One region of the Exiguobacterium sp. s168 genome, then DNA from elsewhere that is predicted to be linked to it. Evidence: riboswitches for the same ligand, from Rfam matches in the RefSeq annotation. Region 1 holds a riboswitch; each other region holds the start of a gene.
What was found. A riboswitch is a leader RNA that binds a small molecule or an ion and turns the genes downstream of it on or off. The one in region 1 is predicted to bind S-adenosylmethionine.
Positions count from the first base shown of each region.

Region 2: another riboswitch for S-adenosylmethionine. It lies ahead of msrA (peptide-methionine (S)-S-oxide reductase MsrA); the one in region 1 lies ahead of metK (methionine adenosyltransferase).
Region 3: another riboswitch for S-adenosylmethionine. It lies ahead of KNQ15_RS06420 (alpha/beta hydrolase); the one in region 1 lies ahead of metK (methionine adenosyltransferase).
Region 4: another riboswitch for S-adenosylmethionine. It lies ahead of KNQ15_RS03610 (methionine ABC transporter ATP-binding protein); the one in region 1 lies ahead of metK (methionine adenosyltransferase).

Region 1 covers NZ_JACSNE010000002.1:255,991-259,571, reverse strand. Annotated here, with positions in the region: gene pckA (phosphoenolpyruvate carboxykinase (ATP)) at 1-1,081, opposite strand, end outside; SAM riboswitch class I at 1,316-1,442, shown strand; gene metK (methionine adenosyltransferase) at 1,571-2,779, shown strand; gene KNQ15_RS02680 (GNAT family N-acetyltransferase) at 2,918-3,406, shown strand; gene KNQ15_RS02675 (alpha/beta fold hydrolase) at 3,485-3,581, shown strand, end outside.
Region 2 covers NZ_JACSNE010000013.1:32,594-36,174, forward strand. Annotated here, with positions in the region: gene KNQ15_RS09270 (MFS transporter) at 1-2, opposite strand, end outside; gene KNQ15_RS09275 (winged helix-turn-helix domain-containing protein) at 17-613, opposite strand; gene msrA (peptide-methionine (S)-S-oxide reductase MsrA) at 844-1,374, opposite strand; SAM riboswitch class I at 1,470-1,573, opposite strand; gene KNQ15_RS09285 (M20 metallopeptidase family protein) at 1,636-2,814, opposite strand; gene KNQ15_RS09290 (putative quinol monooxygenase) at 2,892-3,185, shown strand; gene KNQ15_RS09295 (C40 family peptidase) at 3,243-3,581, opposite strand, start outside.
Region 3 covers NZ_JACSNE010000007.1:65,833-69,413, forward strand. Annotated here, with positions in the region: gene KNQ15_RS06405 (MetQ/NlpA family ABC transporter substrate-binding protein) at 1-15, opposite strand, end outside; gene KNQ15_RS06410 (methionine ABC transporter permease) at 35-685, opposite strand; gene KNQ15_RS06415 (methionine ABC transporter ATP-binding protein) at 675-1,703, opposite strand; SAM riboswitch class I at 1,790-1,893, opposite strand; SAM riboswitch class I at 2,143-2,244, shown strand; gene KNQ15_RS06420 (alpha/beta hydrolase) at 2,312-3,070, shown strand; gene KNQ15_RS06425 (thymidine kinase) at 3,152-3,581, opposite strand, start outside.
Region 4 covers NZ_JACSNE010000003.1:173,334-176,914, reverse strand. Annotated here, with positions in the region: gene KNQ15_RS03615 (methionine ABC transporter permease) at 1-379, opposite strand, end outside; gene KNQ15_RS03610 (methionine ABC transporter ATP-binding protein) at 376-1,398, opposite strand; SAM riboswitch class I at 1,477-1,581, opposite strand; gene KNQ15_RS03605 (bifunctional cystathionine gamma-lyase/homocysteine desulfhydrase) at 1,639-2,805, opposite strand; gene KNQ15_RS03600 (PLP-dependent cysteine synthase family protein) at 2,798-3,581, opposite strand, start outside.

The DNA of each region.
Region 1 (3,581 bases):
ACATCGCTTGTTCTTTCGTCAACTTGCTGATCGGAGGCAAGACACCGTACGCATCAGCCGTCAAGAAGACGATCGTCTTCGGGTGACCAGCGCGTGATGGAACAGCGATGTTATCAATTGCTGTAATCGGATAAGCAGCACGCGTATTTTCCGTCAACGATGTGTCATCGTAATCAGGGTGACGTGTTTCATCAAGAACGACGTTTTCAAGAACCGTTCCGAAGCGGATTGCGTCAAAAATCTGTGGTTCTTTTTCACGTGACAGGTTAACCGTCTTCGCATAACATCCTCCTTCGATGTTGAAGACACCATCGTGTGACCAACCATGTTCGTCGTCACCAATCAATTGGCGGCTATCATCAGCGGAAAGGGTGGTCTTACCAGTCCCAGATAGACCGAAGAACAAGGCAACGTCACCTTCGTGTCCGACGTTTGCCGAACAGTGCATTGAAAGAACGTTTTCTTGTGGCAAGAGGTAGTTCATGACGGAAAATATTGATTTTTTGATTTCGCCCGCATACTCCGTTCCACCAATCAAGACGATTCGGTGTTCGAACGACATGGCGATGAACGTCTCAGAGTTCGTTCCGTCAACGGCAGGATCTGCCTTGAAATGTGGTGCGTAGACGACCGTGAACGGTTCAAAGGCAGCCACTTCAGGATATTCGCGTAAAAAGAGTTGTTTGGCAAAGAGATTATGCCAAGCGTATTGTGTGAGCACACGGACCGGAAGGGTGAAGTGCGTATCTGCACCTGCTGCAGCTTCTGTGTAGTAGAGATGATCGGCTTCGTTCATGTAACGAAGAACCTTCTGCAACAATTGTTCAAATTTGTCTCCATCCATTGGTTGGTTAACGTGACCCCAATCAATGTGAGACTCGCAGGAAGAATCACGGACGATGAACTTATCTTTTGGTGAACGACCTGTAAATTTCCCCGTTTCTACAGATAATGCGCCGTTCTCAGCAAGGACACCTTCTTCGTTTCGAATCGCATGTTCGACAAGTTCAGCAACAGATAGTTGTTTGAACACATGCTCTTTCTTGAGTAGTTCTTCGATATTCAGGACCGTCATCGGCATCCTGACCCCACCTTTCCCCTACGTTGGTTTTGGCTCATCGCATTTAGTATGACACATTTATTATATATGACATACTAAAGGGAGAGCAATCATTTTCTGGTGCTGATTTCTATTTATCTGGAAACGCTTTCAGCATTAACAGTTTAACATCTCTTTCAAAAAGTTTCGACTAGAATTTGAAACCTTGCTTGACAGAGTAGTTACAACTTTATATCATGTAATTCGTAACGGATACTCTTATTCTGAGCAGGTGGAGGGAACAAGGCCCGAAGAAACCCGGCAACCGTCCTACATTAATTCACATATTAATGAGGGAAAAGGTGCTCTCCTGAAGCGAAGTAAACACTTCGAACGATAAGAGGGTAAAGGAAGAACGCACAACCTTTCCCTGACCATTTTTTGGACTTGGAAAGGTTTTTTTCATTTTACCGTCCCACTCAACTAGGGGAAATGAGTACACCGTCAAATTCTTTTTTGGGAGGGTCATACATGACAAACCTTAATCGCCGACTTTTCACGTCGGAGTCAGTCACTGAAGGTCATCCAGATAAAATCTGTGACCAAATTTCGGATTCAATTCTTGATGCAATCCTCGCAGCGGATCCAAACGCACGTGTTGCGGCAGAAACTTCTGTTACAACAGGTCTCGTTCTCGTTGCAGGTGAGATCACGACATCAACTTACGTCGACATTCCAAAAGTCGTTCGTGAAACGATTCGTGAAATCGGTTATACACGCGCGAAATACGGTTTCGACGCGGACACGTGTGCTGTATTGACATCAATCGATGAGCAATCAGCAGACATCGCTCTTGGTGTCGACCAAGCGCTTGAAGCACGTGAAGGTAGCATGTCTGATGCAGAAATCGATGCTATCGGTGCAGGAGACCAAGGTCTCATGTTCGGTTACGCAACGAAAGAAACACCAGAACTCATGCCACTTCCAATCTCGCTTTCACACCGTCTCGCACGCCGTTTGGCAGAAGTGCGTAAAAACGGTCAACTCGACTACCTTCGTCCGGACGGAAAAACACAAGTCACGGTCGAATACAACGAGAACAACGAGCCGGTTCGTGTCGATACAATCGTCATCTCGACACAACACGCAGAAGAAGTCACGCTTGAGCAAATCCAAGCTGACTTGAAAGAACACGTCATCACACCGGTCATCCCGGCTGAATACATCGACGCAGCAACGAAATTCTTCATCAACCCAACTGGTCGTTTCGTTATCGGCGGACCACAAGGAGATGCTGGATTGACTGGTCGTAAGATCATCGTTGATACGTATGGTGGATACGCACGCCACGGCGGTGGAGCATTCTCAGGTAAAGATCCAACGAAAGTCGACCGTTCAGCTGCATACGCAGCACGTTACGTCGCGAAGAACCTCGTTGCTGCAGGTCTTGCAGACAAAGCAGAAGTTCAACTCGCGTACGCAATCGGTGTCGCGCACCCAGTATCAATCGCGGTTGACACATTCGGCACAGGAAAACTTCCTGAAGCGCAACTCGTCGAATTGGTTGCTGAAAACTTCGATCTTCGTCCGGCTGGAATCATCAACATGCTTGATCTCCGTCGTCCGATCTATCGTCAAACAGCTGCATACGGTCACTTCGGTCGTACAGATGTTGAGCTTCCATGGGAGCAAACAGATAAAGCAGCAGTTCTTGAAGAACAAGCAAAACGTTTCGCATAATCAAAAAGTCCGAGAACCCTACGCGGGTTTTCGGACTTTTTTTGTTTACGGGGAACTTTGCAGGAAACGAATGTTTTTTCTAGAAGAGGGTAAAAGTACATGAGTCGATTCGTATGAATACAAAGGGGGGTTCCGATTATGGAAATACGCGAAGCTATTCCAGCTGATGCAGGACGTATTCATGACATTGCCGTCACATCTTGGTTGGATACGTATGCAGAAATCTATTCCGAACGTTCAAAAGCGCATTTCGTGCAGGAGGCGTATCCGCAAGAAGAAGTCGTTCGTGCGATCCGGACGGCGGAAGAAGCACGGGGAGAGTATTTTTATGTCGGAATCATCGACGAGGAAATCGTCGGTTTCATTCATGCTGTTGATGTTGAGGGAACGTGGGAGATCGTTCGTCTGTACGTCTTACCGAAATATCAGCAAAATGGTATCGGGCGACGTCTGATCCGTGAACTCGAACGACAAGGTGCCGTCCCACTCGAAGTCTACGTGGAAGCACGTAACTATAAAGCACGTCAGTTCTTGACCTCATTTGGTTTTGAAGAACTGAGTGAGATGACGGAAGAAGTCTTTGGGCAAGTAGAATCTGTCATTCGTCTTCGCCATGTCGCCTCGTGAAATCCGTCTTGGGACGGTTTCGATTGCGTTTGAAATAAGGTATCGTGAAAAGGAAGTATGAAGTGAAGAGGTGAGTTTGTGGTTGAACAACCAACAGGAATCATCGTATTAGTCTATCCGTTACAACTGCGTGCCCGTCCGAGTGAAGCTTTGATTCGGGTACTCGAACGAGAGT
Region 2 (3,581 bases), on a different contig from region 1:
ATGGGGCACCTCCGATTTAAACCTCGTCATTCTCAAACAGTGGTTCATCAATTGCTAAAGCAGTCGTCATGATGTAAAAGTGCTTTTGATCTTTTTCGTCAGGTGGAGACTGTGTGAACTCGTCTAATAAAGCACGATATTTTGTAGCAAACCGTTGAAAGTCGGCTTCAGACATCGTTAGTTCCTTTTGAAGCGATAAGCTCATCCAGTCCTCGACGTTCGAAGATACGGGAGCAAAAGCAGCTGTCGGAGCCGTAAGGACGCGTGTCTTTGCCCGGTCGAGTACCTCAAGATACGACTGCCGAGTCGCCTCTTTTGTCTCGACGAAGTTCAGAAGGTGATCAGCAGGAATGTATCCTCGGGCAATCGCTTGGTAATATTTCAACAAGTTGCCGCCCTGTTCTTCTGTCCGGACGAGGCGAATTAAGTCATGCTTTTCAAGTTCCCGTACATGATAAAGGACCTTCGCGCGGGATAACGTCAGCAAGTGGGCTAACTGATGCACCGTATGCGGTTTTTCGACGAGAAACATAAGAATTTTTGTTCGTAATGGATCACTGATCACCTTCAATTGTTCATAGCTGTTCAGTATATGAATCGCTTTTTGTTCCATCCAATCATCTCCTTTTTAACCGGTTAATTTTTATTAACCGTAAAACAAAAAACTTCATTTGTAAACGATTACAAATTTATGCAAGGGTGACGCAAAGGACAAAGCAGTTGGTTTACATACAAAAAATTGACTCCAATGACATCTCGGTCATCCTCCACTTTCTACTGGAAAGTAGGGGAAGAACGAGATGCTTGAAATCAGTCTCAGCTACTGTATATGGTTCGAGGTGATTAGACCGTCGTCGTATCTTTCCATTCTTGCTCGATGAAAGCATCGCGACCAGAAGCAGCACGATCTTTTTTATAATGTTCTGGATTTTTCTTATGGAAGTCTTGATGGTACTCTTCCGCTGGATAAAATTCAGAAGCGGCATCGATCCGCGTCACGATCGGTTGTTTGAAACGATTGCTTGCAGCAAGAGTGTCACGAGAAGCGATCGCTGCTTCATGCTGAGCATCCGTATGATAGAAGATTGCTGGTGCGTACTGCGTGCCGCGATCTTGGAACTGACCGTCTGCATCCGTCGGATCCGTTTGTGGCCAGTAGAGTTCGAGCAGACGCTCGTACGGGAACAGACTCGGATCAAACGTGATTTGAACGACTTCGAGATGTCCTGTCGTTCCTGTTTTAACTTGCTCGTATGTCGGGTGATCGACGTGTCCACCCATGTAACCTGATACGATTCCCTCGATTCCTGGTAATTCTTCAAACGGTGTCACCATACACCAAAAACATCCACCTGCAAATGTTGCTTTTTCCATCCGTATCTTCCTCTCCGTGGGAAATTCCCATTGTATGTCTGACAGCGAGAAAAACGAAAACGACTCCTTCGCTTGGTTGCAAAAGGAGTCGCCGCTTTTTATCAACCAAAGCTTTCGCTTTGCTGGTCGTAGCACCTTGCTATGCGCAGGTTGCTGGGACGTCATCGATCCAGATCTCTCGGTCCACTCTTGATAAGGGTATATGAAGTTGATGTCATTCGTTATCATTGTTGTGATGATACCATTCACAAAGAAAAAAAGTCAATCCTTAGGTTTCAAGGCACGTAAAACGGTCGCTCCGAGTGTTTTCGCACCAACCAACAACGCCTGTTCGTTGATCTCGTACTGCGGATGATGTTGTGGATGATTGACGCGACCGTCCGTATATCCGGAGCCGGTGAAGAAATAACTACCCGGTACGTGCGTTAAGTAATGTGCGAAGTCATCCGCCGCCATCATCGGTGTGAGTGACCGGACAGATGCTTCCGGTAAGAAAGAAGCGGCTTCCTGAACGAGTTTTGTCTCGTCCGGATGATTCCAAAGCGCCGGGTAACCCGTCGTGAAGTCAATCGAATAGGTGGCACCGATGCCGGCACACGTTGTTTTGGCGATAAGGTCGACTTCTTGTCGGAGCTGATGTCGTAGTGTCTCGTTGAACGTCCGAATCTCCCCGACGATGCGTGCTTCACCTGTGACGATGTTCGGAGCCGTTCCCGCATGGAAGGACCCGATCGCAAGGACAGCGGGTTCGAACGGATCGACCCGTCGACTGACAAGGTGTTGGAGGTTACAGACCAGTTGTGCACCGGCGACAAGCGCATCTTTTGTTTTGTGCGGTGCCTGGGCATGCCCGCCTTGACCGTGAACGATGATTTCGAATTCATCGATCGCGCATAATGTATGTCCTTCTCGAAAACCGATCGTACCGACCGGTAAATCATTTTCGAGATGTGTCGCGAAGATCGCATCGACGCCTTCGAGGACCCCGGCTTCAATCATTTGGATCGCGCCACCGGGAAAGACCTCTTCACCATGCTGGTGGATGATTCGAATCGTTCCTTGCAATTGATCCCGTAATGGATAGAGTGTAGCAGCAAGGGCCATCACCATCGCCGTATGCCCATCGTGTCCACATGCATGCATGACACCAGGGTGAATCGACCGGAAAGCGAGTGTCGTCTCTTCTTGAAGCGGTAAGGCATCAAAATCTGCACGAACAGCAATCGTCGGACCAGGTTGTTTGCCTTCGATCGTCGCGACGACACCACGACCTCCGACGGCTGTTTCGTGAGGGATGCCCTGCTCCGCATAAAAGTTTGCAATTCGTTCTGGTGTGCGGACTTCCTGGAAAGAGAGTTCCGGATGTCGATGAAAATCACGACGTAACGCGATCATCGTGGGTTCGAATTGTTCAAGTGCTTCAAAAAGTTGAGTTTGCATCTTCAGGCTCCTTTGACGTGTGTCTTTTCGTGAAAATGGGTACAGATACAGGTAATCACGAAAGGGGATAATGAAACATGGGAGAAATCGTCGTCAACGCTGTACTTACAATCAAAGCAGGACTTGCGGATCAAGTCTTCCCGATTCTACAAACGGTCTATCATGCCTCACAAAAAGAAGAAGGGTGCTTACGTTATTCCTTACATCAATCGATCGAGGATGAGCATCAATTCATGCTGTATGAAGTGTATCGTGATGAAGAGGCACTTGAAGCGCATATCGCATCCGATCACTATAAAGCCTACCGTGAACAGATCGAGTTATACTTGATGGATCGACAAGTAACGAAATACGTCGAGATGACATTTTAACGTATTGCGATAAGAAGAGACGAACCCGTCGATTTCGACGGATTCGTCTTTTTTGTCTTACATCGATTTAAATCCGAGGAAATGCTCTTGCCAACGCGGTTCGTAAATCGAGTTGATTTGAAGTTGTGAACCGCCTGCATGGATGAAGTGTTCGCTATCGAGCATGATTCCGATATGCGATGGACCATCTGTATAAGTGTTCTGGAAGAAGACGATATCCGAGCGTTTACCGCTTGCAATACTCGTCCGGCGATTCGTAAAGAAAGCACCGTACCAGTAGCCACGAACGTTCGTCCGACCACCGTATTTTCCAGCCTTGTTCGTCGCGTAGTGAATCAAACCGGAACAGTCAAAACCACCGTTCACGGCATCTTGCGAACCCCATGTGTATGGTGT
Region 3 (3,581 bases), on a different contig from region 1:
TACTGCTTTTTTCATGGCTGAATCGCTCCCTTGATTAATGTCTTCTGATTTTTCGTGCGACGATGTTGCCTGTCGTCTGTAAGCCTTGGACTAAGATGACGAGAATCCCGACCGTGATGATCATGACTTTCGTATCAAACCGTTGATAGCCGTAAGTAATTGCTAAGTCACCCAAACCGCCACCACCGATGGCGCCTGCCATCGCCGACGCCCCGATCAAGCCGACCGTCGCGATCGTTAAGTTCAGGATGAGTGAACCGAGTGCTTCCGGTAGGAGGAAGCGGAAAATCGTTTGAAACGGTGTCGCGCCCATCGCTTCTGCTGCTTCAAGAACGCCTTTATCGACTTCGAGTAAAGAACTCTCGATCAGACGCGCCATGTACGGTGCAGCGTAAAAGACGAGCGGAACGATTGCGGCTTCTGTTCCGATCGATGTCTGAACGATCAAGCGCGTCAACGGGATGATCGCGACGAGTAAGATGATGAACGGAATCGAGCGGAAAATATTGACGATACTGTTGAAGAACGTGAACAACGGAACATTTTCAAGTAACGCTCCTTTTCGCGTGACGACAAGCAGGATACCGAGTGGTAAGCCGATCAAGGTCGAGAACAAGAGCGAAACGGATACCATCGTCATCGTCTGCAAGAATGCTGTCCAGATATCACTGTAGTTAACTAGCATCAGCGAGCACCTCCTCAACGGTTACCTGCGCCTGATCGATGTAGTGTAACGCTCGTTTCACTTCTGTCGTCTCACCGATCAGTTCAACGAGTAATGTGCCGAACGGCGTATCCTGCAACTCCGTGATGCTACCGTGCAGGATATTGACATCGACGTCGAAGCGTTTTGCGACTTGCGATAAGAGTGGTTGTCCGGTGTGATGTCCAAGGAAGTGAATCTTATAGATTGGATTCGCATTCCGGGACTCGATCAACTGACGAATCGACGCTGGAATCTCGTCATGCATGACGGAGCGAACGAAATTTTTCGCTGTCTCAGTCTGCGGGTTTGAAAAGACATCAAAGACCGTTCCTGACTCGATCAACTTTCCAGCTTCAATGACGGCGACCCGGTCGCAAATCTCCCGGATGACGCCCATCTCGTGGGTGATCAAGAGAATCGTGATCCCGTACTCGGCATTGATCCGTTTTAATAACTGAAGAATATGATGTGTCGTCTGGGGATCAAGTGCTGACGTCGCTTCGTCACATAAAAGGACGGAAGGTTGCGTCGCGAGTGCCCGGGCGATACCAACGCGCTGTTTCTGCCCACCCGACAATTGATCCGGATAATGATCTGCTTTGTCCGCGAGATCGACGAATTCGAGTAACTCCGTCACCCGGCGGCGAATTTCGTCTTTCTTGACGCCTGCGAGAACGAGTGGTTTCGCGACATTCGTAAAGACCGTGTTCGCATTCAACAGATTGAAGTGCTGAAAGATCATCCCGATCCGTTGTTTTGCTTGGCGTAACTTTTTCGGAGACAGTTGCGTTAAATCTTCCCCATCGACCGTCACCGTTCCTGACGTCGGTCGTTCTAACAGATTGACGCAGCGGAGCAGTGAACTTTTTCCGGCACCGCTAAAACCGATGACCCCAAAGATTTCACCTTTTTCGATCGTCAGGTCGACACCGTCGAGCGCTGCAATCGTCTGATCTTTCGTGACGTACGTTTTTTTGACTTGATGAAATGCAATCATTCCGTTTTCCCCCTTCATTCAACAAAAAAGGTCCCTTCTTGAGAAACAAGAAGAGACCTGGATCCGCACAGTGGCAGAATCCACTCCACTCATCTCTCAGACATCTGTCTGATGGAATTGGCACAGTGCTCATAATGAGTCTGTTGCCGAGGTTTCGTAGGGCCAGTCCCTCCACCTCTCTGGATAAGTATTGCGGTATGAAATTCGTATGTGTGTTGTTGTGTTGTTGCTTATGTCGTAAAACTAATTTTTACATTACGGGTCGAACCTTTAAAAGTCAACCAACTTTTCAAAAATAATCCATTTGGCGCATATCGATGGATGAACAAGTTATGAGTTAGCTTACTGAACGGATCATGATTCGTCAAGAACGATTTGACAAGTCATTTTCGGTCGTGCTACCATCGTTTCAATGATTAATCCGACAATTCCAATATGATATTTATCAAGAGTGAACGAGAGACCTGGCTCTATGACTTCACGGCAACCTGCAATCTGTAAGGTGCTCCGACCAGCAAAGCGCGGCTTTGGATGATACGGTGAAAAACTCGTGGGCGTCCAAGCAGTGACGTCGACGAGTTTTTTTCATGAATGGAGGAAAAATAGTAATGATGAACTATCCTGTATTGACTGGTGCTGAAGCATTTTATCTTCAAGGTGGACCGATCGGCATTCTAATCTGTCATGGTTTTAACGCCACTCCGCAGAGTGTCCGGGACGTCGGTGAGGCATTTGCTGCCGAAGGTTTTACCGTCTATGCCCCGCGCTTACGTGGACATGGAACGAACGTCCGCGAGTTTGAACAATCGACTGCTCGATGTTGGAAGCAAAGCCTGCAAGACGGCTATGAACGTTTACAAGAAACATGCGATCAAGTCTTCGTCATCGGTCAATCGATGGGTGCGACGCTTGCGTTGTCGCTCGCTGCTGACGGCATTCCGTTTGCCGGCATCATTACGATCAATGCCGCACTCTCCGTTCCATCCTATGAAGCACTTTCGTTCGAGGACGGTCCACAGTACTTACCGGAAGGGGCACCGGACATTAAGCGAGCAGCCTTCGAAATCATTTATGACCTCGTTCCGAGCCGTTGTGCGTTCGAACTCGTCCGTCTAATGGATGAGACAAAAGGACGCCTCGGATCCATTCTCCTGCCGACATTGATTCTCTACTCGGCGACCGATCACGTCGTTCCGCCGTCGAGCTCGGATTATCTGCACCAGCACATCGGGACGAATGATAAACGAATCTACTGTCTCCTCAACTCGTACCACGTCGCGACCCTCGATCATGATCAGGATTTGATCGTGCGTGAGACGATTCGTTTCATCGAACGCTCGAGTCGTTTCTCACAGGAAACGGGATAAAAAAAAACAGCTATTCGTCTTCACTTAGAAGCGAACAGCTGTTACATCAAAGGACGACCATCATCGGTTCGTCTTTTTTGTTTATCCTTTTTGGTGTTGCATCGTTTGGAGCGGCTTCGGCTTTCCTGGCACTTCATGGCAGTGGCGGCACCGTGGCTCATACGATTCTGAAGCGCCGACTAAAATGATCGGATCATCATAGTTCGCTGGTTTTCCATCAATCAAACGTTGTGTCCGGGAAGCCGGATCGCCACATGAGAGACAGATCGCCTGAAGTTTCGTCACAAATTCTGCGCGCGCCAGTAATTCCGGCATCTTGCCAAACGGCTCTGCCCGGAAATCCTGATCGAGTCCTGCACAAATGACGCGTTTTCCGTCTTGCGCAAGTGCTTCGATGACTTGAACGATCTCATCATCAAAGAATTGAACTTCATCAATTCCGACAATTTGTGTTTCTTCCGCTACTGCTGCATAGAGATCACGACTCGTCGCCATTGGAATCGCCACGACG
Region 4 (3,581 bases), on a different contig from region 1:
CTGCCTCGATGACACCTTTATCGACTTCACGTAACGCGAGTTCAACCATCCGACCGTAAAATGGTGCAGCACCGAAAATCAGTGCCGGTAATGCTGCCGTTGGTCCGAGGAACGAACCGACGATCGCTGTCGTAAATGGAATCAATAAGATCAGTAAGATGATGAACGGAATCGAACGGAAGACGTTGACGATCAAGCTCAACACTGAATAGAACGCCCGATTCTTGAACAATAACTCTTCGTTTGTCGCATACAATAGTAAACCAATGATCAAACCGAGAACGAATGTTGAAAACCCAGCGATTGCCGTCATATAGACGGTACTGCCTGTCGCTTCCCACACCATGTCCCAATCTAGGTTGTCAAAGAATGAAATCATCGGTGATCCACCTCCACTTCAACATCACTGGCTTGAAGCTTCGTGATGACCGCTTGTGTTGCTTCTGTTTCCCCGATCAACTGAATGAACAGTGTACCGAGTGCCCCTTCCTGTGATTGACCGACGTTTCCGCCGATGATGTTGAACAGGACCGGTGAATCCTTCATGACTTCCGCGAGGATCGGGCTTTCCGCTGTTGATCCGACGAACGTCAACTGAACGATTTTTCCGGTTGGGTACCGTTCGCGTAGTTTCGCGAACGTCAACTCGTTTTCCGAAGGCGACGTCAATTGTTTGACGAACTCCTTCGTCATCGCTTGCTTCGGATGACGGAAGACCTCTGCGACCGGTCCTTGCTCGACGATTTTACCGGCTTCCATGACGGCGACCCGGTGACAGATTTTTTGAATGACGTGCATCTCGTGTGTGATCAAGACGATCGTCAGTTTCAGTTTTTCATTGATGTCAACGAGTAACTCAAGGATTGAGTCCGTCGTCTTCGGATCGAGTGCACTTGTTGCCTCGTCACATAAGAGAACGTCCGGGTTCGATGCCAGTGCCCGAGCGATACCGACACGTTGTTTTTGACCACCCGATAATTGTGACGGATAGGCTTTTTCGCGTCCGTCCAAACCAACGAGTTGGATCAGTTCCGCTACCCGTTCCTTGCGGTGTGCTTTCGGGAAGCCACCGAGCTCGAGTGGGAACATGATGTTCTCTTCAACTGTTCGTGACCACAATAAGTTGAAATGTTGGAAGACCATCGAGACATTCTTACGGACGCCTCGTAATTCCTTTGGTTTTAGTGATGTCATCTCAACACCATCGATTTGGATCGAACCACTCGTTGGTGCTTCAAGCATATTCAGCAATCGGATCAAGGTCGATTTCCCTGCTCCGGAATAACCGATTATTCCAAAAATTTCACCGCGCTCGATTGTCAGATCGACATTCGCGACGGCTTCGACCGCTCCGCGCTTTGAGCGATAAATCTTTCCTACGTCTTGTAAACGAATCACAACTGTCCCTCCTAAAATAAAAAAAGTGCGCGCGTTTTAGAGCAAACGCGCGCACTTTTCAGTACACAAAACCATTTGCTCTCATCTCCCAGACTTTTGTCTGCTGGAATTAGCACCACTTCGGATTAGATCCGCGGTTGCCGGGTTTCATCGGGCCAGTCCCTCCACCACTCTCGATAAGAGTTTCGGTATTAAGTTTGTAGAATATATTCTGAATATTAGCAGGGGTTATTTTTGTTGTCAAACAGTTTTTTCAGAAACTTTTTCGAGGAACGTGAAAGCACGCGTTAAGTCTTCTTTCAAATCTTCCGCGTCTTCAAGTCCAACTGAAATCCGGACGAGACCGTCTGTGATGCCGAGTTCTGCCCGACGCTCTGCTGGGATCGACGCGTGCGTCATCCGTGCCGGAACGGAAATCAGACTCTCGACGGCACCAAGACTCTCAGCAAGTGTGAAGAAGTGTGTCGCCTCGACGAGTTTTTCTGCATTCGCTGCTGAACCAACATCAAAGCTGATCATCCCACCAAACCCAGTCGCTTGTTTCGCTTGGATGTCGTGACCAGGATGCGATGCAAGTCCCGGGTAGAAGATGTTTGAGACAATATCTTGCGCTTGTAGGAACGCAACGAGATCATGTGCTGTCTCTTCGATCGCATCCATCCGGATACCGAGTGTACGAAGACCACGGACGAGCAAGAAGCTGTCTTGCGGTCCAAGTACGCCGCCTGTCGAGTTTTGGATGAAGTGAAGCTCTTCGCCGAGCGCATCATCTTTGACGACGACAAGTCCAGCGACGACGTCCGAGTGTCCGCCGATGTATTTTGTTGCACTGTGCAAGACGATGTCTGCACCAAGCGCGAGTGGTTGTTGATGATATGGAGTCGCGAACGTGTTGTCGACGACGAGTTTAAGATCGTGACGTTTGGCAATCGTTGCGATGGCTGCGATGTCCGTTACTTTCAACAACGGGTTCGTCGGTGTTTCGACGTAGACGATCTTCGTGTTGTCTTGGATCGCTGCTTCCGTCGCTGCAAGGTCCGTCGTATCGACGAATGTCACTTGGATGTTGAACTTTGGTAAGACGCGTTGCATCAAGCGGAACGTACCACCGTAGACGTCATCCGTCATGACGATGTGGTCGCCAGACTCAAGCAAGTGGAAGACGGCATGGATCGCTGCCATCCCAGAACCGAAGGCAAAACCACGTGCGCCGCCCTCGAGATCCGCAATCAATCGTTCGATGCTCGTCCGTGTTGGGTTCGCTGTCCGTGAGTATTCGTATCCGTCCTTAAGTTGACCGATTTTATCCTGCTTGTATGTGCTTGTTTGATAGATCGGAGGTGTGACGGCTCCTGTTGCCCGGTCGACACCTGTTCCTCCATGAATCAATGCTGTCTTCTTACGCATGAGTTTCGTCCACCTTTTCAAAGATTTGTTGGCTTAAGTAGCGTTCGGCACTGTCTGCGAAGACGGTGACGATCGTACTGCCGGGGTGACGCTTCGCGATATCAAGCGCAGCAACGAGCGCTGCACCTGCTGAACTACCAACGAGTAATCCTTCGCGAGCAGCGAGTGTATGAACCGCGTCAAATGCATCGCGGTCAGAAATCGTATGAATCTCGTCGACGAGTTCACGCGGAACGAGACTTGGCCATTTCGCTGTTCCAATGCCTTCTGTCTTATGCGGACCGGCTGGACCACCATTTAAGACGGAGCCTTCCGGTTCGACGATCGCTGCTTTTGTACCGAGACGTTGTTTTAAGAAGTCCGCTGTTCCGGCGAACGTACCACCTGAACCACAACCGGCAACGAACCAGTCGATGTGCGGCAAGTCCGCAATCAGCTCAGGACCGAGTGTCCGCTGATACGTGACTGGGTTCTCTTCGTTTTCGAATTGTAACGGAACGTAACTGTTCGGAATTTCCTGACCGAGTTCTTTTGCCCGGTCGATAGCCCCTTGCATATCGAGTTCAGTCGGCGTGTTGACGACGGTTGCGCCGAGTGCCCGCATCAACGTCTGTTTTTCCTGACTGAATTTTTCCGGAACGACACAGATGACTTGAAGATTGTATTTTTTAGCGGCGAGCGCCAAGCCGATGCCGGTATTCCCGGCTGTCGGCTCAATGATCGTACCGCCTGGTGTCACATGTCCGTTTTCGATTGCTGCATCAACGAGTTGAATG